Regions from separate parts of the Leifsonia sp. Root112D2 genome, predicted to be linked through region 2. Evidence: predicted binding sites of a transcription regulator. Region 2 holds the regulator's gene; each other region holds the start of a gene.
What was found. The regulator LexA, encoded in region 2, represses DNA repair genes until DNA is damaged. The targets are predictions, from matches to a motif close to TCGAACANNTGTTCGA.
Positions count from the first base shown of each region.

Region 1: the regulator LexA is predicted to act here: its motif matches at 4,358-4,373, upstream of ASC63_RS13425 (HNH endonuclease signature motif containing protein).
Region 3: the regulator LexA is predicted to act here: its motif matches at 3,490-3,505, upstream of ASC63_RS16430 (intein-containing Rv2578c family radical SAM protein).

Region 1 is NZ_LMCU01000001.1:2,869,523-2,879,735, forward strand. It holds gene ASC63_RS13410 (SGNH/GDSL hydrolase family protein) at 1-54, opposite strand, end outside; gene ASC63_RS13415 (DEAD/DEAH box helicase) at 149-1,990, shown strand; gene ASC63_RS13420 (VIT1/CCC1 transporter family protein) at 2,065-2,802, shown strand; gene ASC63_RS13425 (HNH endonuclease signature motif containing protein) at 2,860-4,338, opposite strand; gene cspE (transcription antiterminator/RNA stability regulator CspE) at 4,539-4,742, opposite strand; gene ASC63_RS13435 (DUF3097 domain-containing protein) at 4,939-5,778, opposite strand; gene ASC63_RS13440 (glucose 1-dehydrogenase) at 5,912-6,679, shown strand; gene ASC63_RS13445 (RNA-binding S4 domain-containing protein) at 6,962-7,348, opposite strand; gene ASC63_RS13450 (dihydrolipoyl dehydrogenase family protein) at 7,406-8,797, shown strand; gene ASC63_RS13455 (MinD/ParA family ATP-binding protein) at 8,817-10,213, opposite strand, start outside.
Region 2 is NZ_LMCU01000002.1:234,095-244,307, reverse strand. It holds gene ASC63_RS14970 (class I SAM-dependent methyltransferase) at 26-649, opposite strand; gene hflX (GTPase HflX) at 693-2,285, shown strand; gene ASC63_RS14960 (aldehyde dehydrogenase family protein) at 2,358-3,857, opposite strand; gene lexA (transcriptional repressor LexA) at 3,979-4,665, opposite strand; gene ASC63_RS14950 (LysM peptidoglycan-binding domain-containing protein) at 4,922-5,323, shown strand; gene ASC63_RS14945 (histidinol-phosphate transaminase) at 5,359-6,468, shown strand; gene hisB (imidazoleglycerol-phosphate dehydratase HisB) at 6,471-7,079, shown strand; gene hisH (imidazole glycerol phosphate synthase subunit HisH) at 7,076-7,714, shown strand; gene priA (bifunctional 1-(5-phosphoribosyl)-5-((5-phosphoribosylamino)methylideneamino)imidazole-4-carboxamide isomerase/phosphoribosylanthranilate isomerase PriA) at 7,828-8,574, shown strand; gene ASC63_RS14925 (SseB family protein) at 8,583-9,374, shown strand; gene ASC63_RS14920 (amino acid ABC transporter substrate-binding protein) at 9,548-10,213, shown strand, end outside.
Region 3 is NZ_LMCU01000001.1:277,541-287,753, reverse strand. It holds gene ASC63_RS01260 (hypothetical protein) at 1-18, shown strand, start outside; gene ASC63_RS01255 (L,D-transpeptidase) at 33-788, shown strand; gene ASC63_RS16570 (ABC-F family ATP-binding cassette domain-containing protein) at 1,309-3,408, shown strand; gene ASC63_RS16430 (intein-containing Rv2578c family radical SAM protein) at 3,514-5,649, shown strand; gene ASC63_RS01240 (sensor histidine kinase) at 5,832-7,073, shown strand; gene ASC63_RS01235 (hypothetical protein) at 7,070-8,278, shown strand; gene ASC63_RS01230 (response regulator transcription factor) at 8,265-8,936, shown strand; gene ASC63_RS01225 (thymidine kinase) at 9,014-9,724, shown strand; gene ASC63_RS01220 (HNH endonuclease signature motif containing protein) at 9,854-10,213, opposite strand, start outside.

The DNA of each region.
Region 1 (10,213 bases), on a different contig from region 2:
CGTGAACGAGTCGCCGAGCGCAACGTAACGAGTCCAGGGATGCTGCATGACCATTGCTCCATTCTGCCCCGTACGGGCCTGCGTGGGCACCGGCGGCACATCCACCGCACCGGCGGCACCCGAGGGTCGGCGGGTGCCGGTACATTGGATGCACGTGGATACCTCGCCTTCGACCAGTCAGCCCGAGCGGCTCGGCGCACCGGTCGGTACCTTCGCGGCGGAGCATCTTTCCCCGGCCTTCCCGGCCCGGGCACCGTGGGGAACGGCCAGCAAACTGCGGGCGTGGCAGGCCGAGGCGCTCGACGCGTACTTCGTGCACCAGCCCCGCGACTTTCTCGCCGCCGCCACGCCGGGCGCGGGAAAGACCACATTCGCGCTGAGGCTCGCGACAGAACTGCTGGCCCGCCGGGTGGTCGAACGCGTCACCGTCGTGGCGCCCACCGAGCACCTCAAACGGCAGTGGGCGGATGCGGCGGAGCGCGTCGGCATCCACATCGACCCCGGCTTCAAGAACAGCGATCAGCGCTACGGCCGGCACTATCGCGGTATCGCGGTCACCTACGCACAGGTCGCCACCCGGGCGAGCCTGCACAAGGAGATCACCGAGTCGTATCGCACCCTCGTCATTCTCGATGAGGTGCACCACGGTGGCGACGCGCTGAGCTGGGGCGACGGCATCCGCGAGGCGTTCGAGGGCGCCACGCGACGGCTGTCGCTGACGGGAACGCCGTTCCGTTCCGACACCTCGCCGATTCCGTTCGTGAGCTACCTGCCCGACAAGGAGGGCATCCGCACCTCGCTCACCGACTACAACTACGGATACGGGCGCGCGCTCGAAGACGGCGTCGTGCGCCCGGTGATGTTCATGGTCTACGCCGGCCATATGCGCTGGCGCACGAGCGCGGGCGACGAGATGGAGGCCCGGCTCGGCGAGGGCAACACCAAAGACATCACCGCCCAGGCGTGGCGCACGGCGCTGGACCCGAAGGGCGAATGGATTCCGGCGGTGCTGCAGGCCGCCAATCGGCGCCTCAGCGAGGTGCGGCAGTCAATTCCGGATGCCGGCGGCCTGATCATCGCAACCGACCGTTACGCTGCCCGCGCCTATGCCGCCATTCTGACGCAGCTCACGGGGGAGCGGGTCACCGTGGTGCTCTCCGACGAGAAGGAGGCGAGCGATCGCATCGAGGCCTTCTCGACCGACGGCTCGCGTTGGATGGTGGCGGTGCGCATGGTGTCCGAGGGTGTGGACGTGCCGCGGCTGGCTGTCGGTGTCTATGCCACGAGCGCCTCTACGCCACTGTTTTTTGCGCAGGCCATCGGTCGTTTCGTGCGCGCACGGCGCCGCGGCGAGACGGCATCCATCTTTCTGCCGAACGTGCCTGCACTGATGGCGCTGGCCAACCAGATGGAACTCGAGCGTGACCACGCGCTCGATCGTGTGCGGCACGACGAAGAGGGGCTGTACAACCCCGAAGACGCCATGATGGCCGAGGCGAACCGTGACGAGAAGGCGTCGGAGCGGCTGCAGTCGGAGTTCGCCTTCGAGGCGCTCGGTTCGCAGGCCACTTTTGATCGCGTGGTCTTCGACGGCACCGAATTCGGCGGATACGCGGAACCCGGCAGCGACGAGGAACTCGACTTCATCGGCATTCCGGGCCTGCTCGAGCCGGACCAGGTGCACGAGCTGCTCAAGCAGCGGCACGCCAGGCAGGCTCGCAGAACCGCATCACGACCCAGGGGGAGCGCGACGGATGGCGGCGCCGGCGACACGGCAGCGCATCCGCCCGCACCGCTGTATCGCACGCTCAAGGAGCAGCGCAGCCTGCTCAACGCCCTCGTGGGCCTCTACGCGAAGAACACGAGCGAGCCGCACGGGCTGATCCACGCGGAGCTCCGTCGCGTCTGCGGCGGTCCTGCCGTGCCCCAGGCCAGCGTGACGCAGCTTCAGTCGCGCATCGATACGCTGCGCAAGCGCCTCGGCCAGTAGCGCACTGCGCCAGGGTGCAGCACGGTGCACCCTGCCAATGTGCGCCGTGCGGCCTCACATGCTTCACTTGTGCAATGGCAACCGCAGACGACGCTCTACAACCGGGCGCACATCCGGATGAGCCCCACCGGGAGGGGCTGGCGCAGCGCCTCAACTGGCTGCGCGCCGGCGTGCTCGGGGCCAACGATGGCATCGTCTCCGTTGCCGCGATAGTCGTGGGTGTCGCCGCGGCGACCCCAGAGTTGCCGCCCATTCTCACCGCCGGTGTCGCGGGGCTTGTCGGCGGCGCCGTCTCCATGGCTCTGGGCGAGTACGTCTCAGTGAGCAGCCAGCGCGACAGTGAACATGCGCTCATCGCCAAGGAGCGCCGCGAGCTGGCCGAGATGCCCGACGAGGAGCTGGAGGAGCTCGCCGGGCTCTACGAGGCGAAGGGCCTTTCGCCCGAAACCGCACGGCAAGTCGCCGTCGAACTGACGGCACACGATGCCCTCGGCGCGCACCTCTCGGCCGAGCTCAACATCGACCAGCACGACGTCGTGAGTCCGTGGCATGCGGCACTGGCCTCTGCCCTCGCATTCGTGCTCGGCGCCATTCTGCCGATGCTCGCGATTCTGTTGCCTCCGGCAGGCTGGCGTTTACCCACCACCTTTGTGGCCGTGCTTATCGCCTTGGCCATCACCGGCACCATCGCCGCCCGCATCGGCGGCAGTTCGCGACTGCGGGCGACAGTGCGCGTCGTTGTGGGCGGAGCGCTCGCCCTGGCCGCGACATTCGGCATCGGCGCACTCCTGGGCGCAACCGGCGTCGTCTGAGCGCTGGGGCGTCTGGGCGCTGAGCGGCCTGAGCGCTGAGGATAGCCGCCGCGCGAATCAAGCCGCGCTGCGCCGATCGGGTCTACTCGCCGTGGCAGCACGGTGCGGTGCGGCAATTCGCCACGTTGCGGATCTGTCCAGCCAGGGCGGAGCCTTGATCTCGGGCCTGCCGCGAATCATGCGAATCTGCCAGCCGCTGCAGTCGATCTCGTGATGATGGAACCAGCAGAGCAGCACACCATTCTCAACATCGGTCGCACCACCAGCATGCCAGGCAACCACGTGATGAACTTCCGCCCATTGCACGGGTGCGGTGCACCCGGGAATCACGCAGCCTCCGTCGCGAGCGGCGATGGCGCGGCGTTGCGCGCCGCTGAAGAAGCGTTCCTTGCGGCCCAGGTGGAGCACCTCGCCGTTTTCACCGAACACCACCTTGCGGTAGCCGCCGGCGCAGATCAGCTGTCGCACCGTGCGCATTGAGACCGGGGCGTCGACACCGTCAACCCACCCCACGCCCACCCCATCGGCCAGATCGCGCGCGTTCACGTGCACCATGACTGTCGGGGCCGCCCCGCCCATCGTCGGCGTCTGCGGATGCCGCACCGCCCAGCCGAAGACGCCGCGAAGAATGTCCGCGCGCTTCTCATCGGCGCCGCGCGTGTCGGCATCCGAGGACCGCGGCCCCGCAGCGGCCTCGGTGAGGTCGACGGAACCACCGCTTCCGTCATCTGCGTGAGAGCGCGTTTCCTGCTCGCCGGGAAAGGACGGCACCGAGCGGGCAGACAGATACGTGTCGAAGATGCCGTTCATGATGCCTCGCAACTCCGGCGTCACGCCTCCACGCAGCGGATAGACACCGTCTTTCAGGCGGCCGAATCCGAAGGTGCTGCGCGGGTGCATGACGATGCTCTCGGGCGCTGCGCCGTCCGGGTCGATGCGCGCCTGCCACAGTTGCGCCTGTGTGCGTACAAGGTCTGCCGCGAACCGGATGCCCGCCCCGGGCAGCTCGGCCGCCTCGTCGATCACCGTGCCGGTCGCCGCGACAACGAGCGCGCGTTCGGCCGCCGTAAACCCGTCGGGATCACAGCGATGCCGGATGGGTACCAGGCCTGCGACGATGTTCTCCGCAGAGTCCATTCCGAGGTCACCCTGAAGAAAACTCTCGGCATCGAGAGGCAACGGAAGCGGTGCGGCACCGAGCAGGTCGCTGCCCTGAATGAGCACGGTACCAAGACGGATGCGTCGAGCTGCTTCCCTGACCGAAATTGCGGTGACGCGGGTAATGACGTCGGAGGCCGTTCGGCATCCGAATTTCACACACAGCGCCTCGCGGCCCAGTCCCGGTCGAGAGCGGTCGGTGACATTCGCGGCCAGACGGACACGCGAGGCATCGACCAGACGCCCGACCTCTTCGGCCGCCCCGAGTAGTTCTACAGACTGCTCATCGCTGAGGTCGTCGAGGTTAACGTCGCCGAACACACTCGCAAGCAGGCCCAACAGCGTGTCGAGCGCCGGGGGATACGTGAGCGTGTGCATGCCTCAATTCTCCCAACATTCGAATCTATATTCGACTGTTTGGGAAAATCTGTGGATAGGTCGCCAGCATCCCGACCTGTGCAGGAGAAGATGACGCCGCGCATCGGCTTCGCAAACGGTTCGACAGCCCGCTGTGTCACAAACCCTTAAACGCACGCAGGCCCCGTCGAAATCGACGGGGCCTGCCTGGTAATGAACGCTTAGAGCGCGCGGATGTTCTCCGCCTGCGGGCCCTTCGGGCCCTGCGTCACCTCGAACTCAACCTTCTGGTTCTCGTCGAGGGACTTGTAGCCGCTGCTCGCGATCGCCGAGTAGTGGGCGAAAACGTCCGCGCTACCGTCGTCGGGGGCGATGAAGCCGAAGCCCTTTTCCGCGTTGAACCATTTGACTGTACCTGTTGCCATGTGCAAACTCCTCCAGGAGCGTATTAGTGACCCCGAATGCCGAGGCCTCGGCCGTGGTGTTGTTAGCCCGCTCCTGAAAGGATCGCCACACCCCGATATTTTCGAGACGCAACCGTTCCATACGTGCGAAACACAACGACTTCCCAGCAAGCCTAGCCAATATCGACGAATTCGCCACCATCTCGGCCCAAGATTGTCATCCAGCCGTTACAAAGTCGATGAGCTGCTCAACCCGGCCGAGCAGTTCGGGCTCCAGATCCGCATAGGAACGCACGGTGCCCAGAATGCGTTTCCAGGCCCGTGCAATGTCGGCCTGGTCGGCGTGCGGCCAGCCGAGTGCCTCGCAGATTCCGTGCTTCCACTCGATGCTACGGGGCACGGTCGGCCACTGGCTCAGTCCCAGGCGCGACGGCTTGACCGACTGCCAGACATCGACATACGGATGCCCCACTATCAGCACGCTGCCCCGATACGGTCCGCGCAGCGCCTGCTCGGCGATGCGGCTCTCCTTCGATCCCGCCACGAGATGGTCGACGAGAACCCCCACGCGACGCCCGGGACCGGGAGAGAAGTCGGCGAGCGCGGCATCCAGGTGATCGACACCCTCGAGATATTCGACAACGACGCCCTCGATACGCAGGTCATCGCCCCAGACCCGCTCCACCAGTTCGGCATCGTGCCGGCCCTCCACGAAGATGCGAGAAGCGCGGGCGACGCGCGCCCGCGCATCCGCCACCGCGAACGAACCTGACGCGGTGCGTGCCGTGCCGGTCGGCTTCGTGCGCCCTGGCGCCACGAGCACAACGGCTTCGCCGTCGATGAGAAAGCCACCGCCGAGCGGGAACACGCGCGTCTTGCCGTGCCGATCCTCGAGCTCAACCGTTTGGTTCTCGACGCGCACGACGGCGCCGCAGTATCCGGATGCCGCCTCCTCCACCACCAAATCGCGCACCGCCTCGTGCGTGGGCACCTCGCGCTTGCCGGCCGCGCGCCAGTCGCCGGCGAGCACGTCAGGTCCATAGTTGTCGAAGGTCACCCTGTCGACGCTAATCGACCACCCGTCACTTGGGGCCTTCGGCACGCTGGGCCCGCGCGCCCCGCTTCGGCGTATCCTGCGGGTGCACGCCCCGGCTGCACAATCGAGAGCGCACCAACGAAAGGATGAGCAGATGTTGCTGAGCGGAAAGACCATGATCGTCACGGGTGGGAACAGCGGCATCGGCGAGGCCGTCGTGCTTGCCGCCGCAGCGGAAGGGGCGAATGTCGTCATCGACTACGTCGCAAACCCCGACGAGACAGACACGATCATCTCCCGGGTCGAGGCCGCGGGTGGGCACGCGGTGGGGATCAAGGCCGATGTGAGCAAGACCGATGACCTGCGAGCCATGATCGACACCGCCGTGCAGAACTTCGGGCAGCTCGACGTCATCGTCAACAATGCCGGCATCGAGACCCGCACCTCGATTCTCGAGACGACGGAAGACGATTACGACCGCGTGCTCGATGTCAACCTGAAGAGCGCGTTCTTCGGCACGCAGCTGGCCGCACAACGGTTCATCGAACAGGGCACGGGCGGGCTCGTCATCAATATCTCCTCCGTGCACGAAGACTGGCCCATGCCCGGCAATGTGGCGTACTGCGTCTCGAAGGGCGGCACCCGCATGCTCACGCGTACGGCCGGCGTCGAGCTTGGCCCGCATGGCGTACGCGTCGTCAACGTCGCCCCAGGCGCCGTGGCGACGCCCATCAACACGGAGACCCTCAACGACCCGGAGAAGCTGAAGGAACTCAACGATTCGATTCCGCTCGGCCGCGTGGCGGAGGCGTCGGAGATCGCCGACGTCGTCGTGTTCCTGGCCTCGGGCAAAGCCGGCTACATGACCGCGACGACGGTTGTCGTCGACGGGGGAATCATGCAGGGCAGCGTCGGCCTCTAGCCGAACCCGTCGCGCTGATGCGGCCCCATAAATTCGCCCGGCGCACCGACCCGAGTCGGCGTACGATGGCCCTGAGGGAGCGGGAGCCTCGGTCTGAAGCACGGGAGCGTTGGGTTTTTCAGGAGAACGCACCGATATGCGCATCCGGACGTCCGCTCGGTGAGGGCGGGGCGATAACCGGCCGCCTCGCCCTCGACCGCGCGACGCACGGCCGTCTTCAGCCGTGTCCTGCGACGCGGAGCTCGCGCCGTCCCGGTGCAGCGTTACTCAGTGCAGCGACACTCAGTCGAGTTCGCGCCCGCGTAACCGTTCGATGTCGCGCCGTTCGCGCTTGGTCGGCCTGCCCGCACCACGATCGCGCCGCGGCGCCAGAGCCATCTCCTCGCGCGGTGGGGGAGGAGGCGTCTTGTCTATGAGGCATTCCGCAGCGACGGATGCCCCCACCCGCTTGACCACGACACGCGACACCTCGACGATGCGCTCCATGCCGGCAATCCGAACGCGCACCTCGTCGCCGATGCGCACGGGCTGGGCCGCCTTCACCCGCTCGCCGTTGACGCGCACATGCCCGCCTCGGCAGGCCGCGGTGGCAGCCGAGCGCGTCTTGAAGAGCCGCACCGCCCAGCTCCAGCTGTCGACGCGCGCCGTCGCCGTCGCATCCGTGGTCATTCATCGACTCTAAAGGTTGAGGGGGAGAATACGGATGAGAGAGACCTGGAGGGCGTCATGGAAGCTATAGAAGAGTTTGATCTGGTCGTCGTGGGCGGAGGCAAGGGCGGCAAGTCCCTGGCCATGGATCGGGCGAAGGCCGGAGCGCGCGTGGCCATGGTGGAGCGCGGCATGATTGGCGGCAGTTGCATCAATGTCGCGTGCATTCCGACAAAGACGCTCGTGACGAGTGCGCGGGCGGTAGGCACCATTGCGCGAGCAGCCAAGCTCGGCATCCGCGTCGACGGCTCTCATGTCGATCTCGATCTGCTGCGCGCTCATAAAGAGGGCGTGGTCGGCGACATGGTCAAAATGAACTACGACCTCTTCATCGCCAGCGGCATGGACTTCATTCTGGGATCCGCCCGCTTCACGGCGCCACGCACGATCGAGGTCACAACGGATGCCGGGCGCACCCGGCTGCTGCGCGGCACCGAGGTGGTCATCAACACGGGCACCCGGCCGATCGTGCCGGCCATCGAGGGAATCGACACGGTGGGCGTGATGACGAGCGAGGATGTCTTGCGCCTGGAGAGCATCCCGGGGCGTGTCGCCGTCATAGGCGGGGGATACATCGGCGCGGAGCTCGCCCAGATGCTGCACCGTTTCGGCAGCGAGCTGACCATGTTGGTGCGTGGCGAACGGCTCCTGGCCCGCGAGGAGCCGGAGATCTCGCAGGCCCTGGCCGAGGTGTTCACCGCCGAGGGCATCGACGTGCGCTTCGGCGCAGAAGCCACCCAGGTCGCCCGCCAAGACGACGGCGCCATCGAGATCACGCTGGGTGACACCTCTCGACTCACCGTCGATGCGCTCGTGGTCGCCACCGGGCGCGAGCCTGTGACAGAAGGGCTGCACCTGCACGAGGCCGGGGTCGAGACCAATGCCGCCGGCTTCGTCATTGTCGACGAAAAACTGGCCACGACGGCGGCGCACACCTGGGCTGCGGGCGACGTGGCGGGGCATCCGCAGTTCACTCACGTCTCCTTCGACGACTTTCGCATTCTCAAAGCCAACATCACCGGCGGCGACCGCAGCACCAGCGGCCGCCTGATCCCGTCCGTGGTCTTCGTCGAACCCGAGATCGCCACGATCGGGCTCACCGAGGCGGATGCGCGCGCCGCCGGCATCGACGTCGTTGTCGCCGCCCAGCCGGTGATCGCCGTGCCGCGCTCACGCACACTGCGCCAGACGAAGGGGCTCTGGAAGATCGTGATAGATCGCGCGAGCGACCGCATCGTGGGTGCGTCGCTCATGGGAGCGGAGTCGGGCGAGGTGCTCGCCGTGATCCAGGTGGCAATGCTCGCCGGCGCACCGTTCACGCTGCTGCGCGACGCGATACTCGCGCATCCGACCATGGCCGAGGGCCTCAACACTGCCTTCGCGGGCGTGACGGCCTCCTCCGCCCCGTGACCCGGACGCGAGGCCGCCGCTAGAGTCCTTCGGCCACGGCGGCCGCCGCCCGGAGCCAGGCTCGTCGAGTGGGGGCAGCGAGGTCGTCATAGCGCAGCTTTCCGCCGTGCATGCTGCGGTCAAACGGTACGGAAACCGCAACGCGGGCCAGCGCTCCAAAACCGTCGGCAACGCCTCGTGCCGCCGACAGGCTGCTCGACTTCTCCGACTGGGAGACGATCACCACCGCGCCGGCCGCGAGCTTCGCCGAGTGCTCGTCCCGCTGGGCCAGCGCCTCCAGCAGGAGCGCCCCGGCCTCCGCGTGCTCGCCCAACGCGGTCGTGGCGATGACGAGCTGGTCGGTGTGGTCGATCATCCGCAGCCAGCGCTCGGCCGATTCGTCATTACCGCTGTCGATGAATACCAGGCGAAAGTACTTGCTGACGACGGCATGCAGGCGATCGAAGTCCTCCGTCGTGATGCGTTGTTCGGTGGCGAGCATCGTGGGGTTGGAACGCAGCACGTCGTATTTGTCGCCGGTCTGATGGTGCACGAACTGGGAAAGATCCGCGACCCGTGCTCCCGGCGACAGCAGCGCTTCGGCACCCGGAAGCAACGACTGCACGGTCGCCGTGTGCGGTCCCTGCTCGGTGCGCCAGCCGAGGGTGCCCCGGGTCTCGTTGTTGTCCCAGGCGAGCACGCCTGACCCACCGTTGCGGGCGAACACCGCGGAAAGCATGGCCGTTGTCGGTGTCTTGTTGGCGCCGCCCTTACCGTTGACCACGGCAATCGTGCGTGGGCCCGGCCAATGCTGGCTGACCGCATGGATGTCGGCCCGCTCCGCCGATTCGCTGGCCGATGGGGGAATTCGGATTCCCGTCCTGGAGATCAGCCCACGCCATCCCGTGCTCGCTGGTTTCGGGCGTGTCTCCTCGTTGAGAAAAGACGCTCGGGCGTTCCTTCGCGTCGGCAGTTCGTCCGTGCCAGCAGGCACGGCATCTGTGGCCGGGGCCGCTGTCGCAGGATCGGATACTGCCGGATCGGATGCCGCAGTATCGGACGCCGCAGTATCGGATGCCGGTGCATTCGCGAGATCGTCAAGGCCGAGCTCGTTCAGGCCGAGCGGAGCACTGCCTGCAGCCGAGGGACTGGCAGCCGCCGAATGCGGCTGGAGGTCGAGTGGCAGTTCGATTCGCGTCGTGGAAGTGGAGAGGAGATCGGCAAAGGGAACCGGGTCGGGCTGGGCCGGAGCCTGGGGCTGCGTCTCCGATTCCAGCAATGCCACACCAGCCGGCTCCGAAACGGATTTGAGGAGCGGCTCACCGCCGGACTCGACATTGCCGCCCGGATGCACGACCAGCGGCCAGCTGCCCTGATCGTCATCCGTGGTCAATCGCACGGGGCGGCCCGCCGCGTCGGCCATGGCCGTCACGCGGC
Region 2 (10,213 bases):
CCGACCCGACCGAACGTCACCCGAGCTACGCCTCGTCGAGGCGATGCCGCACGCGCAGCACCCGGTACCCCTTGCCGGTGGCGGCACGGATGGTGCTGAACTGACTCGGCAGGGCGCCCTGCAGCCAGCGATGCAGCGAATCGGAACCGAGGTTGCGCTGCACGACGAGCCAGGCATCCGAACCCGGCTCAAGGCGTGGCAGCCAGCTGGTCATCAGATTGTGCAACTCGTTTTTGCCCACCCGAATCGGCGGATTCGACCAGATCGTCGTGAACGCGAGCGAGGCGGGAACATCCTGCGGCAGCACGGCGTTGACATTGTCGAGGCCGAGCGTGCGGGCATTACGCCGCACCAGGTCGAGCGCCCGTTCGTTGACGTCGACGGCCCAGATGGTGGCATGCGGACTCTCAAGCGCGAGTGTGAGGGCGACCGGCCCCCAACCGCAGCCGAGATCGAGCAGATTGCCACCGGGAGGAGCGGCAGGGGTGTTCGCGAGCAGCACCTGGGTGCCGGAGTCGATACGCTCCGGGCTGAAGATGCCATTCGCGGTAGTGAGTTCCACGGTGCGCCCGGCCAGGGTGACCGTGAACGTCTTCAGCCGAAGTTCGCTTTCGGGCGTGGCTGAGAAGTAGTGGTCTGGCGTGGACATACAGGAAACGTATCGCACCTTGAAGCAACTAGGGTTAATGGGAATGACGAAGACGACGAGTAGTGACCGCGATGGCGGCAACGATATCGAGCCCGGCACAGATGCCGACGGTGAGAGCCGTGATGACAGCCTGAGCGAGACGGATGTCGTCGCTCGCGTATTACAGAACGCCGCGGCGCGCGCATCAGGCTACTCCCTGTTCTCGACCGGGGCGCAGGCCCTGCAAGGGGATGCAGGGGCCGAGAATCCCGAGGGCGATCACGACGGTCAGCAGTTGGATCGCGAGGAGCGCGCAGCGCTGCGCCGGGTCGCCGGGCTCTCGACGGAACTCGAAGACGTCACCGAGGTCGAATACCGTCAGCTGCGTCTCGAGAACGTCGTGCTCATCGGCGTGTATTCGCAGGGCTCGCAGGCCGACGCGGAGAACTCGATGCGTGAGCTCGCAGCGCTGGCCGAGACGGCCGGAGCCGTGGTGCTCGACGGCCTGTTGCAGCGACGCCCGCACCCCGACCCGAGCACGTATCTCGGTCGCGGCAAGGCGCAGGAACTGCAGTCTCTCGTCGCCTCGCTCGGGGCCGACACCGTGATAGCAGACACCGAACTCGCACCGAGCCAGCGCCGTGCGCTTGAGGATGTCGTCAAGGTCAAGGTCATCGACCGCACAGCTGTCATTCTCGATATCTTCAGCCAGCATGCCAAGAGCCGCGAGGGCAAGGCGCAGGTCGAACTCGCGCAACTCGAATACCTGTTGCCCCGCCTGCGCGGCTGGGGCGAGTCGATGTCACGGCAGGCCGGTGGCCAGGTGGGCGGCGCGGGCGCCGGTATGGGATCGCGCGGACCCGGTGAGACGAAGATCGAGCTCGATCGCCGTCGCATCCACACCCGTATGGCCAAGCTGCGCAAGCAGATCGTCGGATTCAAGCCGGCCCGTGAGGCGAAACGGGCCAACCGTCGACGCAACGCGGTGCCGTCCGTGGCAATTGCCGGCTACACCAACGCCGGAAAATCGAGTCTGCTCAACCGCATCACCAAGGCGGGGGTGCTCGTCGAGAACGCGCTCTTCGCCACCCTGGATGCGACGGTGCGCAAGTCTGTCACGGCGGACGGCCGCCTGTACACGCTCACCGACACCGTGGGCTTCGTGCGCAATCTGCCCCACCAACTGGTGGAGGCATTCCGATCCACGCTTGAAGAGGTTGCCGATTCAGACCTCATCGTTCACGTCGTCGACGCCTCCCATCCCGACCCGGCCAGCCAGCTGACCACGGTGCGAGACGTCATAGGCGAGGTCGGTGCCCGCGACATCCCCGAGCTCGTGGTCTTCAACAAGGCCGATCTGGTGACGGATGACGACCGCCTGGTTTTGCGCGGACTGGAGCCGAACGCGGTGTTCGTCTCGGCGCGCACCGGCGAGGGCGTCGATGACGTGCTCGCGGCGATAGCGCGGTTGCTTCCCGATCCGTCGATCGAGATCGACGTGGTGATTCCCTATGACCGGGGCGACCTGGTGGCGGCGCTGCACGAGCGTGGACGGGTTCTGGAGACGGAATACGTGGCGGCGGGCACACGCATCCGTGCCCTGATGATGCCCGAGTACGAGTCCGTCTTCACCGCATTCGCCAGCGCAACACACTGACCCGCCACAGAAGGGGGCCCGGCTGGCGCCGGACCCCCGTGTGTGGCGGGCAATCCCCGCGCGCCGTCGGCGTCAGTGAGCCATCTGCGCAAGCGCCTCGGCGTCGAGGTGGGCTATGGCGCGGGTGTCCTGAAAGGCTCGAACGCCCTCGATGCCCTGTTCTCGACCGAATCCCGACTGCTTCATGCCACCGAACGGGGCGCGCAGGTCGAGGCGGGTCGCGCCGTGATCATTCACCCAGACGTATCCGCAGACGAGCTGCGAGCCGACGCGATTCGCGCTCTCGACGCTCGCCGTCCAGACAGAGCCGCACAGTCCACCCCAGCTGTCGTTGGCGAACGCCACGGCTTCCTCCTCGGTGTCGAAGGGGATGATGGGGATCACCGGGCCGAACTGCTCCTCGGTCACAACGCGCAGCGAGGGGTCGGGGTCGATGACGATGGCCGGGCGCACGAAGTTTCCGCCGACGAACTCGTCGCCGCTGGGAAGTTCCCCGAACTCGAGAACCGTCGCGCCCGCGCTCTTCGCCTCCTCGATGATCTCGGTCACGAAGGCCTTCTGCACGGGGGAGTGCAGCGGCCCCATCGTCGTACCCTCGTCGAGGCCGTACCCGAGCACCGTCTTCTCCAGTCGCGCCGAGAGCCCGGCGACCACCTCGTCGAGCCGTGAGCGGTGCACGTAGACCCGCTTGGCGTTCATGCAGATCTGCCCGGTGGTGTCGTAGATGGCCGCGAATAGCCGATCGAGGTGGGTGTCGTCGAGTATCGCGTCGTCGAGCAGCACAGCGGCATCGTTTCCGCCGAGTTCCAGCGTGACGCGGGTGAGCGACTTCGACGCCATCTCCATGATGCGCTTTCCGCCACCGACGCTGCCGGTGAAGCACACCTTTGCCACGTCCTCGTTCTGAATCAGACCGGTCATGTCGGCATCCTTGCCCGTCACGAGGTTGAGCACGCCCGGAGGAAGCTTCTCGGCGATGCGCTGCACGACCCGTGCGGTGGCAAGCGGTGCCGAGGGCGGCGGCTTGACGATGGCGGTGTTGCCGGCGAGCAGCGCATGTGGCAAGGCGGCACCGAGAATCGCTATCGGCCAGTTGAACGGCACTATTGCGGTGACGACGCCGAGGGACTGGTAGCTCACGGTCGTCGTGACTGGGATGCCAGGGGCGGGTGAGAGCACATGGCCGTTATCGACGTCGTCGGCGAGTTCGAGCGCGAGCCTCCACCGCAGCTCGAAGACGAGTGCGTCGATCCATGCCTCAACGCGCACCTTGCCGTTCTCCTGCGAGAGGATCGCCGCATCCTCGTCGCGCAGTTCGTCGATTCCGGTGATGGCCTCGAGCATCTGCGCGGCGCGCTCGGTGGCCGACAAGGCAGACCACGCCGGATACGCGGCCTTTGCCGCCGCGACGGCGTCGGCGACGTCCTCCTGGCTTGCGGCGGCGGCGTATCCGACCACGAGGCCGGGCTTGGCGGGGTCGGGAATAGCAAGCGACTCACTGGTCGCGCGCTCCTTACCGCCGATGTACAGGCCCGTCGTTGTGGGCGCCGTTGTGCTGATGGTGTTCGTCATCGCTTTCAGACCTCTCTGTCTGGGATTCATTCATTCTGATTCTGCCCCGTCAAGCGTCGCTTTGGCTGGGGAAGTCAGGAATGGTGAACGGCGAGCGACGAAGGCGAAGTCCGCTCCGGCCTCAGAGTGACCGCAAGACGGCGACGACCTTGCCGAGCACCTCGGCGTAGTCACCCAGAATCGGCTCGAATGCCGAGTTCTGCGGAAGCAGCCAGGTGTGGCCGTCGCGCTGGCGAAACACCTTCACGGTGGCCTCCTCGTCGAGCATCGCGGCGACGATGTCTCCGTTCTCCGCCGTGTTCTGCTGTCGCACGACCACCCAGTCACCATCGCAGATGGCGGCGTCGATCATCGACTCGCCGACCACCTTGAGCATGAAGAGCTCGCCCTTGCCGACCAGCTGGCGAGGGAGCGGAAAGACCTCGTCGATCTGCTGCTCGGCGGTGATGGGTATGCCCGCGGCAATGCGGCCGACGAGTGGCACCATGGTGGCGTCGCCGATGGGCGTGGTGTTCTCGAAGTCCGGCGTCGCGGATGACGACGGCAGGTCGATGAGAATCTCAAGGGCACGCGGGCGGTTCGGATCCCGACGCAGATAGCCGCTGAGCTCCAGTTGATTGAGCTGGTGCGTGACGCTGGAGAGCGAAGAGAGGCTGACGGCGTCGCCGATCTCACGCATGCTCGGCGGGTAGCCGCGCGACGCGACGGACTGCTGGATGACCTCGAGGATGGCCAGCTGCTTTGCGCTCAGGCTCTTGCGTCGCCGAGTGCCGACTCGCTCTTTCGCCGCTGAATTGTCGCTTGTCACCGTGCCGTCCCTTCGTGAAGACCCCAACCGGCTAATCCGAATGTCGGTGGTGCCTGATTGAGTCATACCCAGACAATCGAAACTGTATCCGGGTTAACGGCATAAACAAACATGTGTTCGAGTGTGTCGCGGTATCGGCGGCGTATTCGCTCAGCAATTTCCTGCTTGCGGTTTCGAATAATCGAATATATATTCGGAACATACGTTCGCATATCCTCACAGCCGGTGAGAGCGAAGTGGCCGAGGAGGTCGGGTAATGAGCACAGCAATGGCAGTATCGGTGACAGGCTTTCGTGCCGAGCGCGTAAGCACGCAGCGGCTTCCGCAGGCACCCGCGAAGACACGCCTTCACCTCACTCGGCGGGGCCGCGTCGTTCTGACCACTCTCGCGTCCATCCCGCTCGTCGTCGCGGCCGCCGTCTTCGCCCTCAACGGTGGAGGGGCCGTCGCCACCGATTCGAGCGCGCACACGAACTTCAGCTACGCCACCGTGCAGAGCGGCGAGTCCCTCTGGACCATCGCCGAGCGAGTAGCTCCGAACTCCGACCCTCGCGACGTCATTGCCGACATCGTTTCGGTGAACCAGCTCTCGAGCACTCTCGTTTCTCCGGGGCAGCGCGTCGCCATCCCGGTGCAGTACGCGGGCAGTCGCCGCTAGCATGTCCCCAAAGGCTGGCCCAGTAGCATGATGGGGTGATTTCCTTCTCTGATCTGCCCATCCGTGAAAACCTCCGGGGGCTCTCTCCGTATGGGGCACCGCAGAAGAACGTGCCGGTCGCGCTGAACGTCAACGAGAACACGCATCCGTTGCCCGAGAACGTCGTCGCCGACATCGTCGAAGCCGTTTCCGGGGCCGTGCGTGGAGCGAATCGCTATCCGGACCGTGAGTTCACCGCGCTACGCGATGCGTTGGCAGGTTATCTCGGCCACGCCCTGAGCCGAGAGAATATCTGGGCGGCGAACGGCTCCAACGAGGTGCTGCAGCAGATCATGCAGGCCTTCGGCGGCCCGGGTCGCAGCCTGCTCGGATTCTCACCGACATATTCGATGTACCCGCTGCTGGCATCCGGAACAGACACCGCCTGGATATCCGGCGCGCGTGACGAAGACTACGAGCTCAGCGCCGACACGGTCGTCGCCGAGATCCGTCGCACAACGCCGAGCATCGTCATTCTCTGCTCACCCAACAACCCGACAGGCACCCCGCTCGGGCTCGACGTCGTTGCTGCCGCCTACGAGGCGAGCGACGGCATCGTCATCGTCGACGAGGCGTACGCCGAATTCATGCCACCGGATGCGCCGTCGGCGCTCACGCTGCTTGAGGGTCGCGAGCGGCTGCTCGTCTCGCGCACCATGAGCAAGGCATTCGCCTTCGCGGGTGTCCGGCTCGGGTACCTCGCCGCAGACCCTGCAGTGCTCGACGCGTTGCGGCTGGTGCGTCTGCCGTATCACCTCTCGGCGCTCACGCAGGCGGCGGCAACAGCCGCCCTGGCCCACTCCGACGAGATGCTCGCGATGGTGGGTGAGATTGTTGCCCAGCGCGATCGAATTGTCGTCGAACTGGAGCGCATGGGATTCACACCGCACCGCACCGGCAGCAACTTCGTGCTGTTCGGCGGTGTGGACGAGCCGAACGCGGTGTTCGAAACGCTGCTGGCGAGCGGCGTGCTCATCCGCGATATCGGCATTCCCGGCCACCTGCGCGTTACGGCGGGCACCGAGGCGGAGACCACGGCCTTCCTCGAGGCGATAGCCCCGCTGGCACCGGATGCCCGTGGCGGGGCCGTGCCGGTAAAGTCGTGAACATGACCTCCGTGAACCGCACCGCACAGCTTCGGCGTGAGACCAGTGAGTCGAGTATCGAGCTCTCGCTCGATCTCGACGGCACCGGGCAGTCCGAGATCCACACCTCCGTGCCGTTCTACGACCACCTGCTCACGGCATTCGCGAAGCACTCGCTCACCGACCTGACCGTGAGCGCCAAGGGCGACATCGAGATCGATGTGCACCACACGGTCGAAGACGTGGCCATCGTGCTCGGACAGGCCATTCGAACGGCGCTGGGGGACAAGTCTGGAATCTCCCGCTTCGGGGACGCCGTGGTACCGCTCGACGAGGCACTCGTGCAGGCGGTCGTCGATATATCCGGGCGCCCCTTCTTGGTGCACTCGGGAGAGCCGAGCGGCTTCGAATATCACCTCATCGGTGGTCACTTCACCGGCTCAATGGTTCGCCACGTCTTCGAGGCCATCACCTTCAACGCCGCTCTGACGACCCACATCACCGTGCTCGGCGGCCGGGACCCGCACCACATTGCCGAGGCTGAGTTCAAGGCGTTCGCACGCGCGTTCCGCCAGGCGAAGGCGCTCGACCCGCTGGTGTCGGGAGTGCCCTCGACCAAGGGAGCCCTGTGACGGCGCCATCCGTCGTCGTTCTCGATTACGGTTCCGGCAATGTGCACTCGGCGGCCAAGGCGCTCGAGGCAGCGGGCGCGCGGGTGCAGTTGACGGCCGATCGCCGCTCGGCAGAGGAGGCCGATGGCTTGTTCGTGCCGGGTGTCGGCTCGTTCAGCGCCGTGATGTCCGCCCTGCGTTCCGTGCGCGGCGGTGAGATCATTGATCGTCGTCTCGCTGGCGGCCGTTCTGTTCTCGGGGTCTGCGTCGGCATGCAGGTCCTCTTCGAACACGGCACGGAGGGTGGTGCCGCCACCGCAGGGCTGGGGGAGTGGCCGGGCGAGGTCGAACTGCTCGAGGCCGAGGTCGTTCCCCACATCGGTTGGAATGGCGTGCAGGCACCGAGCGAGAGCGTGCTCTTCGACGGGTTGCGCGATGAGCGCTTCTATTTCGTGCATTCATACGCGGCGCGCTCATGGAATCTCGAAGCGCATGGCCCATTTGCGGCCCCGCGCGTCACCTGGGCCGATCACGGGGGGCGATTCGTGGCCGCCGTCGAGAACGGACCGCTAGCCGCTACGCAATTCCACCCCGAGAAGTCGGGTCCGGCGGGAATTCGCCTGTTGCGCAACTGGCTGGGTACGCTCACGGGCTGAGGCGCCGAAGGCAAGGCCGTCCTGCGCTAAGATTTTGTGCTTGTGCCCACCGTGGCCCACGTTGCCCATATGCGCGTAGCGTGAAGCCGTCACATGATCGAGGACCCCCATCAATGAGTGAGTTCAACAAGACCCCGCGTCTCGTGCTGTTGCCGGCTGTGGATGTTGCCGGCGGCAAGGCCGTGCGCCTGACCAAGGGCGAGGCAGGCACCGAGACGAACTATGGGGATCCTGTCGACGCGGCCGCCGATTGGGCCGATCAGGGTGCCGAATGGATTCATCTCGTCGACCTCGATGCGGCGTTCGGCCGCGGTGACAACCACTCCGTGATCAAGAAGGTTATCAAGCAGGTGCGGGGCGTCAACGTCGAACTGTCCGGCGGCATCCGCGACGACGCATCGCTCGAGGCGGCACTCGGGCTCGGCGCCAAGCGCATCAACCTGGGAACGGCGGCGCTCGAGAACCCGGAATGGGCGGCGAACGTCATTGCACAATACGGCGAGGCTGTAGCGGTTGGGCTCGATGTGCGGGGCACCACGCTGGCGGCCCGCGGCTGGACGCGCGACGGAGGCGATCTCTGGCAGGTGCTCGAGCGGCTCGAAGACGCCGGCTGTGCCCGCTACGTCGTCACCGACGTCACGAAAGACGGCACCCTGCAGGGGCCGAACCTTGAACTGCTGCGTCAGATCATGGAGCACTCGCCGCGTCCGGTAATAGCGTCCGGCGGAATCTCGAGCCTCGATGACATTGTTGCGCTGCGCGAACTCGTGCCGCTGGGGCTGGAAGGCGCGATAGTGGGCAAGGCCCTGTACGCGGGGGCTTTCACCCTAGCCGAGGCGCTGGACGTCGCGGGCAACTGAGCGAGGTCATGAGCCACGCAGATCACCCATCGATTCCCGGCGATTCCGCCGGGCAGCCGTGGGCAGGGCGCCATTTCGAACAGGGCGCGTCCTCCGACGATGATGGCTCGGCCGACGCTGCGCTGATGGATGCCCTGGCTGCCTTTCACGCTGGAACCGACGGCCCCGAGGCCGTCGTCGACGCATTTCGGGATGCCCGGCTTCTCATCCCGCTCGTCGCTCACCTCGGAGAGGCGGGTGTGAACGAGGATGGTCCGCTCGCCGGCATGGCCATCGACAAGAAGCAGGAGCTTTCGATCGTCACGGTTTCCGCTCCCGACGGGCGCAATGTGCTTCCGGTCTTCTCCTCGGTGACCTCCATGCAGGCCTGGAACCCCGAGGCCAGGCCGGTGCCCGCCGATGGAGTGCGGGTCGCACTGGCGGCCGCGAGCGAGAGCACGGAGCTTGTGGTGCTGGATGCGACCTCGCCGGCCGAGTTCATCATCCGGCGTCCGGCATTGTGGGCGATGGCTCGTTCAGAGCAGTGGCGGCCCGCCGCCTCCGACCCCGCCGTGGTGGAGGCGTTTCGCGCGTCCATCTCCACCGAGCTTGCCGTGCTCGACGTGCAGCTCGCCGACGGCGACCCCGATGCGCGGCTGCATGGGCCAGAGGTGCTGGTGCGGCTCGAGCTCATCCAGGGCCTCACCGAGACCGAGCTCGACGCGGTTCTCGCGCGGCTCGCGCAGCGCTGGGCGGCGAATGACGCCATCGCCGCCGGAGTGGATTCCCTCGGCGTGCAGCTGCTCGCCTCCGCCGACTGATCATCGCATCCGGTCGTCACGCCCGCCGAAGGGCAATTTTCGACATCTGGAAATGTCACAGCCCCCTCGTGTGTTGCCACAGGTAACCCCGCGTAACCGAGTTGGTCGCGCACGAGAGATACGGCCCATAGTTGATGACACGGCCCCGATCAGGGGTTCCACGAAAGGTCGCCATGAAATCCCGTCTTGCCCTCGTCACCTCGGTTGCCGCAGTCCTCATCGTGGGGCTGGCCGGATGCGCATCCGGCGGCTCAGGATCGGCGGCGAGCACCACGGTGCACGGCAGCAAGGACCTGGTGGCGGCTGCGTCGAACAGCAAGGGCCTGATTGTCGGCACGGAGGGCACCTACAAGCCCTTCTCGTACCACGACCCCAGTACCAACGCCCTCACCGGCTACGACATCGACGTCACCAACGCCGTGGCGAAGAAGCTCGGCGTGAAGGTCACCTACCAGGAGACCCAGTGGGACGGCATCTTCGCGGCGCTGGATTCCAAGCGCATCGACCTCATTGGAAACCAGGTTTCGATCACCGCGGAGCGCAAGGCAAAATACAGCTTCAGCACGCCGTACACGGTCTCGCCCGGCGTGATTGTCACCCGGCCGGATGATACGAGCATCACGAGCTTCGCCGATCTGAAGGGCAAGACAACAGCCCAGTCGAACACCAGCGACTGGTACGCGCTGGCCCAGAAGTCGGGAGCCAGGGTTCAGGCCGTTGAGGGATGGGCGCAGGCCGTTGCCTTGCTCACGCAGGGGCGCATTGACGCAACGGTGAACGACAAGCTGACCGTGCTCGACTACGAGAAGCAGCACCCCGAGGTCACGCTGCGCATCGCG
Region 3 (10,213 bases), on a different contig from region 2:
GCCACCTTCACCGGCTAGCCGAGGCAAGCCGCATGACAACGCGTCGTCTCAGCGCTGCCCTCGGCATCGGCGCTCTGCTCGTTGTCGCATTCCTGACCGGATGCACGACCGCCGCCGCTCCTGCGAGCACGGCTGCACAGCATCCGGTGTCTCATTCACCGTCTCTCGCGTCGACACCGACCGTCGCACCGTCCCCGCCGTCGGCGGGAATGTCGGCGACCGCGAACGCGGCGCAGCTTGCCGTCTACTCGGCGCCGGATGGCACGGCTACCGAGACGCTCAGCAATCCGCAGCCCTCGGGCGCGCCGCTCGTTCTGCTCGTCGCGGCCACGAAGGGGTCGTGGCTGCAGGTGCACCTTGCGCAGCGCCCCAATGGCAGTACGGGCTGGATCAAGGCTGCTGCCGTCACCCTGCACACGCTCGCGTACAGCCTGAAGGCGTCGACGGAGAACCGCACCCTCGCGCTCTACAAGCACGGCGCGCTGGTGAAGACGTTCACGGTCGCCACGGGTACCGGCGGCACGCCCACCCCGCACGGATCCTTCTACATCACCGAGCTGCTGGCGCCGACCAACGCCGGTTATGGCCCCTATGCGTTCGGCCTCTCCGCGTTCTCGGATGCTCTGACCAGCTTCGGCGGCGGCCCCGGCCAGATCGGGCTGCACGGCACCGACGATGCGGCGAGCATCGGCAAGGCGGCGAGCCACGGATGCATCCGGCTGGCGAACCCCGACATCACCGAGCTGGCGAAATTGCTCCCGCTCGGCACCCCGATCACCATCGGCTGAACGCTCTTCCCACGAGTTCCGCTGGTCGAGTAGCCGCGCGAGCGAAGCGAGCCGGCGTATCGAGACGCCTCGGCCGCACGGCAAGCGCCGCCGTGCGCATAACTCATGCAGTTTTGCCCGGGCGGAGGCGCAACCCGCGCCATCCTGCGGATCTCTCGTCGGGCGCCGCCAATGTGCATGAGTTATGCGCACGACTGAGCGGGCACGGCGGCCGTCGATCGCTGGACATCCGCGGCATCCGCTGTTAGTGTCGTCTCCGCTATGAAGAGATAACTCCTTTCGTCCCGCGCCCGAGGCATTCGCCCGGCGGTGACCTGGCCGATCCGGCCGGTGTCGTGGCGCAGTCGACAGGAAGACTCTTCGCTCTCGTGCACCGCACGGCGCGCCGCGCGTTCTGCGCTCGCGTTGCTGCGGTGCGGTTGGGCCTCGTGTCGTGTCGGCTGCCCACGCCCGGTGGGAACCACCGCTCCACGAGGCGCCGCGCGCGCCCGGAGCACACTCTCGCGAAGGGCGGTTCTCCATGACTGCGCAGACATATCCCTCGACGGCCGCGGTAGCGACAGCGGCGCCAGCAGCAGCCTCAGCTTTGGTGAGCGCTACGCCCGCTGCATCCGCGCCGCTTGCATCCGCACCGCTGGTGCCGGCCGCGGCATCCGATCACCTGCGCGTCACGGGCGTCTCGCGCCTGTACGGCGAGCGGCGCGTGCTCACGGATGTGAGCGTCACCGTCGCGCCCGGCCAGCGGCTCGGGTTGATCGGCGAGAACGGCGTCGGCAAGTCCACGCTGCTGCGGCTGCTGGCCGGCATCGAAGAGGCGGATGGCGGCTCGCTCGCTCGACCGCCGCGCACTGGCATGCTCTGGCAGGAGGTGCAGTTCGAGCCGTCGGCGACCCTTGACGAGATGCTCGAAGCGGCCCTCTCCGAGGTGCGCGCCATCGAGCGCGAGCTCACGGATGCCGCGACTGCCCTCGCCGCCGACCCCCACCAAAACGACGGAGAAAGCGCCCAAATGGATGCCCCGGGCCGGCAAAAATGCGCCCAAACGCGTCTTTCTCCGTCGTTTTCGACGAAGCGCGCCGGCAGTCCCGCCGGGAGTCCCGCCGGCAGTCCCACTGAGAGTCCCGCCGATCGGTACGACGCGGCTCTGGCGGCCGCCGAGCGCGCGGATGTCTGGGGTGCCGAGGCGCGACGCGACGAGATTCTCGACGGGCTGGGCCTCGCCGGCATTCCGCGGCAGCGTCGTCTCGATGAGGTCTCCGGCGGCCAGCGCAGCCGCTTCGCGCTCGCCGCCCTGCTGCTCCAGCGTCCGGATGCGCTGCTCCTCGACGAGCCCACCAACCATCTCGACGACGCGGCCGCCGCCTTCCTCGAGCGACAGCTGATCGCCTGGCGCGGTCCGGTGATCTTCGCCAGCCACGACCGCGCGTTCCTCGACGCGGTCGCGACCGGACTCTTCGACCTCGACCCCTCGGCCCGCAGGCTCGCAGCGAGCAGCGCAGGCAGCAACACCGGCAATCGCGGCACGCGAGGGGCGGATGCGAGCGGCGACGGCATCCGCTTCGGTGGCAGTTACACCGAATACCTCGCGGCGAAGGCCGACGAGCGCGCCCGCTGGGAGCGCCGCTTCGCCGACGAGCAGCACGAGCTGAAGGAGTTGAAGTTCGCGGCGGATGTCACGTCGCGCTCCATCAGCCACGCCCGCGCCATGACCGACAGGAACAAGATGTCCTACGGCAATCTGGGTGGGCGGGTCGATAAACAGGTCAGCCGTCGGGTCAAGAACGCGCAGGGCCGCCTGGCCGAGCTCGAGCAGAACCAGGTGCGCAAGCCGCCTGCGGTGCTCAGCTTCGCGGGCATCCCCGGCGGGTTCACCGCGCTGGCCGACCGCGCGCCCGCCGTCGAAAACGACGGAGAAATGCGCCGAAAGGGCGCACCAAGGGGGGCATCCGGCTCGAATCAGCCCGAATCTCCGTCGTTTTCGTCGACGCCGCGCACGGATGGGCGAGCCGGGTCGCAGGCGGGCGGCCTGCTCATCCAGGCCACGGATGCGCGCATCCCCGGCCGCCTCGATGTCGCACGGTTCGCGATCGAGCCGACATCACGCATCCTGATCACCGGTCACAATGGCGCCGGCAAATCGACGCTGCTGGCGGCTCTCGCGGGCACACTCGCGCTCGCCGCCGGCACCGTCAACCGGCGCAAGGGCCTGCGCGTCGGCCTGCTCGAACAGGATGTGCGCTTCGAGAATCCGGATGCCACGCCCCGCCGAATCTACGAGCGCGCGCTGGGCGAACGGCGCGCCGAGACGACCACACTCAGCTCACTCGGGCTGATCGCGCCCCGCGATGTCGACCGTCCCGTCGGCACTCTCTCGATAGGCCAGCAGCGCCGGCTTGCGCTCGCGCTGATCATCGCGAAGCCGCCGCACGTGTTTCTGCTCGACGAGCCAACGAACCACCTGTCGCTCTCGCTCGCCACCGAACTCGAGGATGCCCTGGGCGGCTACCCCGGCGCGGTGGTGGTGGCGAGTCACGACCGCTGGCTGCGTCGGCGCTGGAAGGGCGAGCGCGCCGAGATGCGCGCGGGCCGCATCGTCGGCGCGCCACGCCTCCACTCCTGAATTGCGAATCTCGCCCCGCCACAGAACCAGAACTCGGCACCCGCACAGGGCCCGGCTCCGAACCCGGCGCTTGCGCAACACTCGAACATGTGTTCGAATGTATGAGTGAGATGGAGCGGGCAAGAGCTGGGGGAGGAGCAGCAGAACGCGCTGCCCGGGCTCGCGCGCCTCAACAACCTGGTGCGCAGCGTGCGCACCCCCGAATTCGCCGGGATCACCTTTCACGAGGTACTCGCCAAGTCGGCACTGAACAAGGTTCCGGGCACGGGCAAGAACGCAAACAAGAGCAAGGCCAGCGCCCTCCCCTTCGGCTGGACCATCAACCCCTACCGTGGCTGCTCCCATGCCTGTGCCTACTGCGCAGACCCCGAGACGCTGGTTCTCATGGGTGACGGTCGACAGAAGCCCCTGTGGATGGTCGAGGTCGGCGAGGAGATTTACGGCACAGAAGTGCGCGGCAACTATCGCCGCTATGTGAAGACCACGGTTCTCGCCTCGTGGAACACCCGCAAGCGCGCGTATCGAACAACGCTTGCCGACGGCACGGAACTCATCACCAGCGGCGATCACCGTCTTCTCACCGAGCGTGGCTGGAAGCACGTGCAGGGCACGATGTCCGGAGCGCATCAGCGACCGTACCTGACACCGAACAACAAACTCATGGGCTTCGGCCTCAACGGGCTCACGAACATCCAGCACGCTCAATTCAACGCCGACTACCGTCGCGGCTACCTGACGGGCATGATCCGTGGTGATGGCATGCTCTTTCGCAAGGACTATCGACGCGCCAACGGCGGAGTCAACCATCTGAGTAGCTTCCGGCTGGCGTTGGCCGACGTCGAGGCGCTCAACCGTTCCCGTGTGTATCTCGAGGCGGAAGGGATCAGAACGACAACCCGTCCGTTTGCGGTGGCGTCTGCCACACGCAGACCGATGCAAGCGATTCATACGGCGAAGCGCGCTCACTACGACCGCATCAGCGAACTGATCCGATGGCCTGCGCAGCGATCGGATGATTGGAACGCCGGATATCTTGCTGGCATATTCGATGCCGAAGGCAGCTGTTCCCGAGGAGTTCTCCGCATTTCGAACAAGGCTGCGGATGTGCTCGAGCAGATTCAATCCGCCATGACGGCCTTGGGAATCGACCACGTTCTTGAGCCAGCGCATCCGAATGGCGTGCGCAATGTGCGTGTTTCTGGCGGTCTCCCTATGCGCACCCGCTTTTTCACGCTCGTTGGCCCGGCCATCACCCGCAAGCTCGATATCGAGGGCGCCGCCGTCAAGTCGGAGGCGAAGCTGCAGATCGTCTCGATTGAAGATCTCGGCGAGACCATCGACATGATGGACATCACCACGGGCACCGGTGACTTCATCGCCAACGGCGTCATCAGCCACAATTGCTTCGCCCGCCCCACCCACACCTACCTCGATCTCGACGCCGGCAAAGATTTCGACAACGAGATCATCGTCAAGGTGAACGTCGCCGAGGTGCTGCAACGCGAGCTGGCGAAGCCGAGCTGGGGCAGGCATCCGGTGGCGCTGGGCACCAACACCGACCCGTACCAGCGCGCCGAGGGCCGCTACGCGCTCATGCCCGGCATCATCGATGCGCTCGCCGACTCGGGCACACCGTTCAGCATTCTCACCAAGGGTTCGCTGCTGCGCCGCGACCTCGATCGAATAGCGGATGCCGCCACGCGCGTTCCCGTCGACCTCGCCATGTCCATCGCCATTTACGACGACGAGCTGCAGCACTCGATCGAGCCGGGCACGCCGTCCACCTCGGCGCGACTGGCCACCGTGACAGCGGTGCGCGAGCACGGGCTCAACTGCTCCGTCTTTCTGATGCCGATCATCCCGTATCTCACCGACTCGAAGGCGCACCTCGATGAGGCGCTGCGTCGCATCGAGGAGGCGGGCGCGACATCCGTGCTGTACACGGCGATGCACCTGCGGCCCGGCGTGAAGGAGTGGTTCATGCTCTGGCTCGAGCGCGAGCACCCGGAGCTGGTCGCGCGATACAGCGAGATGTACGGGGCCGGCGCCTACCCGCCGAAGGAGTACCGCGCGTGGCTGTCGGCGCGCATCCGGCCTCTGATAGCCCGGCACGGGCTGACCCGTGGACAGGAGGACCCGGTCACGGGCGGTGTGCGCACCGTGCGTGCCGGTCGACCCCGCTTCACGGCGCCCGTACCCGACTCCGCGGGCACCCTCGAGATCGCCCCGACCCTGTTCTAGTCGCGCACCCGCAAGCCGCCCCGCCCCCCACCGAATGGGGTACAGCGCCGGGGTACAAAGACGCCCATCTTGGTGCGATAATCCAAGCGGGGGATAAGAAATTCTCTGCGTAGCCGACCGCGTAGTCGACTGCGCAACTGCGAAGCGCAACGCCACGCACTCATCGGGGAGGAGGCGTCGACATGTCGTTCGGCCTGCCCAACCATCTGGTGCGCACCGTTCACAGTCGCGCCCTCGCCAACGCGTCCCAATGGGGCGGGATCGCCTGTCTGGCCGCGGCGCTCGCCACCGTGCTGCTGACTGCAGCCAACGGCATGGCCTCCCAGGGCGGCGCCGGAGTGTGGCCCACCGTCATCGCGCTCGTACCCATGATCGGCATGCTTGCCGTGCTGCGCCGCGTGCGCACCGTCATCATGACCATCGCCTACCTCGTCGTCGGCACCTTCGGCACCTTTCTCTACGCGCTCACCCTGCTCACGCAGACGCCCAGCTATCGCGAGACCAGCCTGTTCGTCTTCGCCCTGCCGGTGATCGCCATGCTCGCGATAGGCGGTGCGGGCTCCGGCGCGCTTGTCGGGGTGTTGTGGAGCACGCTCGGCTATGCGCTCGCCGAGGTGGCGGTATTGATCGCCGCACACCTTGCCGACCGCGCGTTTCTTCCCGACGTCACCTCGCTGCTCGCCTACCTCGTGCTCGTGAGCGTCATGATTCTCGACGCCTATGTGAGCGTCGGCCGACATACCCCCCAAACGCTGATCCACCGGGCGGTGCGCGATGTGCACGCATCCAGTGTGCGTCACGAGCTCGCGGTCGAGTTCGCCGCCGAGCTGCACGACGCCGTGCTGAGCGAGTTGGTGACGGTGGCGGCATCCGTGCCCGGTGAGTTGTCACCGCGACTGCGAACCCTCATCGAGCGAGACCTTGTCGAGCTCGGGCGCGATGCCGCCACGCTCAGCGAGCGGCACGGCACCGTCGACGATCCGGATGCCAGCGCCTGGCACGAAAGCGGGCTCGTCAAGGCCATCGAGCAGAGCCGCGACGACGGCCTGGTGATAGCGGTCTCGGGCGATCGTGAACTGGTCGCAACGCTCTCACCCGCGCAAGACAGGGCCCTCGGCCTCGCCGTGCGCCAGTGTCTGGTGAACGTGCTGCGGCACGCGGGAACGGCCGAGGCCGATGTGGCGATCTCGGCCTCCGATGATGAACTGTCGGTGATGGTGATAGACGCAGGTCGCGGTTTCGTGCCGGCCGAGACCGCCGCCGACCGCATGGGCCTGCGAACCTCGGTGCACGAGCGCATCGAGCATGTGGGAGGCACGGTCACGATCTGGTCGAGCAGGGAGGTCGGCACCACCGTGATGCTCACGCTCCCGATCCCTGTGCCCGTCGCCGCACCGACGCAATCCGACGGGCCCGCCGCATGAGAACGGCCGAGCAGACCCCCCAGCAGCTCGACCCGCTCGGCACTCTCGCCGTCGGTCGCGCCGTCGTGATCCTCTGCGCGCTCATCATGGTCTACGCCGTCATCTCCACGATGCAGCACGCGAACCAGTTGACGAATCCGATGTTCGCGGCGGCCGCCCTCATCATGCTCGGGTGCGCGTGCGGCATCATCATGGTCGCCTCCGCGGTGGCCCACGCGCCGGTGACGCGCATGGTCTCTCTCGCCGTGATCGCGCTCGCACTGTCTGCCAGCGCGCTTTCGACCGTCTCCACGTGGGGCGCGAACCTCCTGATTCAGGATGACTGGGGCCAGTACGCGGTGGCGCTTCTGATCACCGCCATCGCCCTCACCCGACCGGCCGTGGAGATTATCGCGACGGGTCTCGTCGCATCCGTCGTGATCGGCGCGCTCGCTGCGGCGCAGGCGAGCTTTCTCTACATCACCGTGCCCACGAGCATCTATGTGGTGGTCGCGCTCACCCCGGTGGCGGCATTCACGTGCGCATCCGCGGGCTATTCGCACACCATGACCCGCAGCATTCGGGTGTGGCAGCAGTCTGCGCGTGCCGCCATCGCGCGCATGGAACCGGCGGTGCGCGAGGTGACGGCCCGCGTGGTCTACCAGGAGCAGGTGACGCAGTTGAACGCCGTAGCGGTTCCGCTGTTCACGAGCATTCTCGAGCGTGACGAGCTCACCGCAGACGACATCGAGCGCGCGCGTGAAATCGGTGCGGGGCTGCGCGTGCGAGCGGTTGCCGCGGTCGAACGCAGCTGGCTCGACGAGGTGGTGTTCATCGCGCTGGCGGCACCCGCGAAGGTTTCCAGCGTGGCCGCACGCATTTCGGCGCGCGAATACAGCCGGATGCCTGCCGGCAGCCCCCCGGGAGTCGACGATCCCGGCCGCGTGGCCGAGCTTGTCGGAGACCAGCTGCGCGCGGTGCTGTCTGCGTTCATCACGGCCGTCGCGCGGCATCCGGGTTTCGATGGCGCGTCGTTGAATGTGGCATTGAGACGTGCAGGGCCCGGCTGGAAGATGCGCTTCGACGCGCGCATCGATGCTCCAGCACTGCAGCTGCGCTCGACGTTTGTGCCGTATCTGGCGGCGGTGCGCATGCTCACCGACGATTCCGTTCTCCGCTGTGCGCCCGGCGCGCTCACGCTAAAGTTCTCCCATGACCGTTCCTGATTCGTCGTCGTACGAGGGGGAGCGTGTGAGGCTGGCCCTGCTCGACGATCACGAGCTTCTGCTTGACAGCCTCGGCAGTTGGATTGCCGGGAATGCCCCCGAATTCGACCTGGTGCTGCGCGCCAGTTCATGGCTGCAACTCGTGCACAGCCCGGCGTTTCCCACCGATCTGGTGATCATGGATCTGCAGCTGGCCGAGCACGTCTCGATCGAGGCACGCGTGCGCACGTGCCGGGCGGCCGGCGCGAAGGTGATTGTGCTGAGCGCGATGGACACCCGCCTTGACCGGCAGCGCGCAATCGACGCGGGCGCATCCGCCTATCTCACGAAGTCGCAACCCATGCACGAGGTGTTCGCCGTGGTGCGCTCGGTGAGTGGAATCGACGGGGGAGCGGAGCCATCGACGGATTGGCGGCCCCTGCCCACGGGTGCCACCGCGGTGACTCGCCCGTCGCTGAGCGAGGGGGAGCGCGACGCGCTCAAACTCTATGCCGATGGTTGGACCACCGCCGAGGTTGCCGCCATGATGAACGTGAAGTACGAGACGGCGAAGACGTATCTGCGCCGCGTGCGCGAGAAGTACGGCAAGGCGGGCCGCCCCACCAGCAGTCGATCCGACCTCACCCGCCGCGCCGCCGAAGACGGCTACCTCGTCTAGCCTCACTACGCAGGTTGAGGAGTCGTCGAGGAACGAGGCGACATCTCGAAACCGCCCCACCGCATAGGATTACACCCGTGGCAAAACTCTATTTTCGCTATGGCGCGATGAACAGTGGCAAGAGCACGGCGATGCTGCAGGCGGCGTACAACTATGAGGAACGCGGTCACCGTGTCTTGCTCACCAAGCCGGCCGTCGACACCAAGGGCGACATGGGCATCCTCTCGCGGCTCGGCGTCACCCGCGCGGTCGACTTTCTGCTCACCCCCGATTCGGATGCCTACGGCGCGTTCCAGAAGCACCGCGAGCGCACCATCAAGCGGCATTCACGCGACGTAAGCGCGTTGCTCGTCGACGAGGCGCAGTTTCTCACCGAGGCGCAGGTCGACGACCTGCTGCGCATTGCGATTCTGGAGAACATCCCGGTGCTGGCTTACGGCATCCGCACCGATTTTCAGACGGTGGCCTTTCCCGGCAGCCGCCGACTGCTCGAGACGGCGCACAGCCTCGAGGAGCTGAAGACCATCTGCCGCTGCGGTCGCAAGGCCGTGTTCAACGCGCGCAAGATCGACGGCGAGTTCGTGTTCGACGGCGACCAGGTGGCCATCGACGCCTCGAGTGAAGAAGACGAGGCCGGCCTGGGCGGATACCGCGAGGTGAGCTACGAGTCGCTGTGCGGCGCCTGCTACTTACAGGAGAGCCACGGCGTGCTCAACAACGGCCGCCGCCGCTGGCCGGTCGACTCGACCCCCGCCTACACCGACGGCCCCGACCCCGACTTCACCTAACACCGGTCGCCCGCCAACTTCCGCTGGTTGAGGAGGCCGCCCGCGGCCGTCTCGAAACCGCCCGGTCGCCAACTTCTGCTGGTCGAGTAGCTCGCGCAGCGAGCGTATCGAGACCCCGCCCGCCCCACGTCATGCTGCCGCCGGGATGCGAGTGCGCGCCTTACTCGCCGGTCTCCAGTTCGCGGCCAGACTGACCCAGGGTGGTGCCTTGACTTGTGGCGCTCCCTCGATCATTCGAATCAGCCACCCCGACGTCTCAATCGTTCGATGATGGAACCAGCACAGACAAACCCCATTATCCGTATGGGTAGGCCCTCCGTGGCGGTCGGGAATCACATGGTGAATCTCCGTCCACCCGGCCGGAATGCTGCACCCGGGTATCAGACATCCGCCGTCCCTGGCCATGATTGCTCGGCGCTGCTTCGGCGTGAAGCACCGCTCCTTTGAACCCAGAGCGGTAATGGCCCCGTGCTCATCGACAGTTACCTT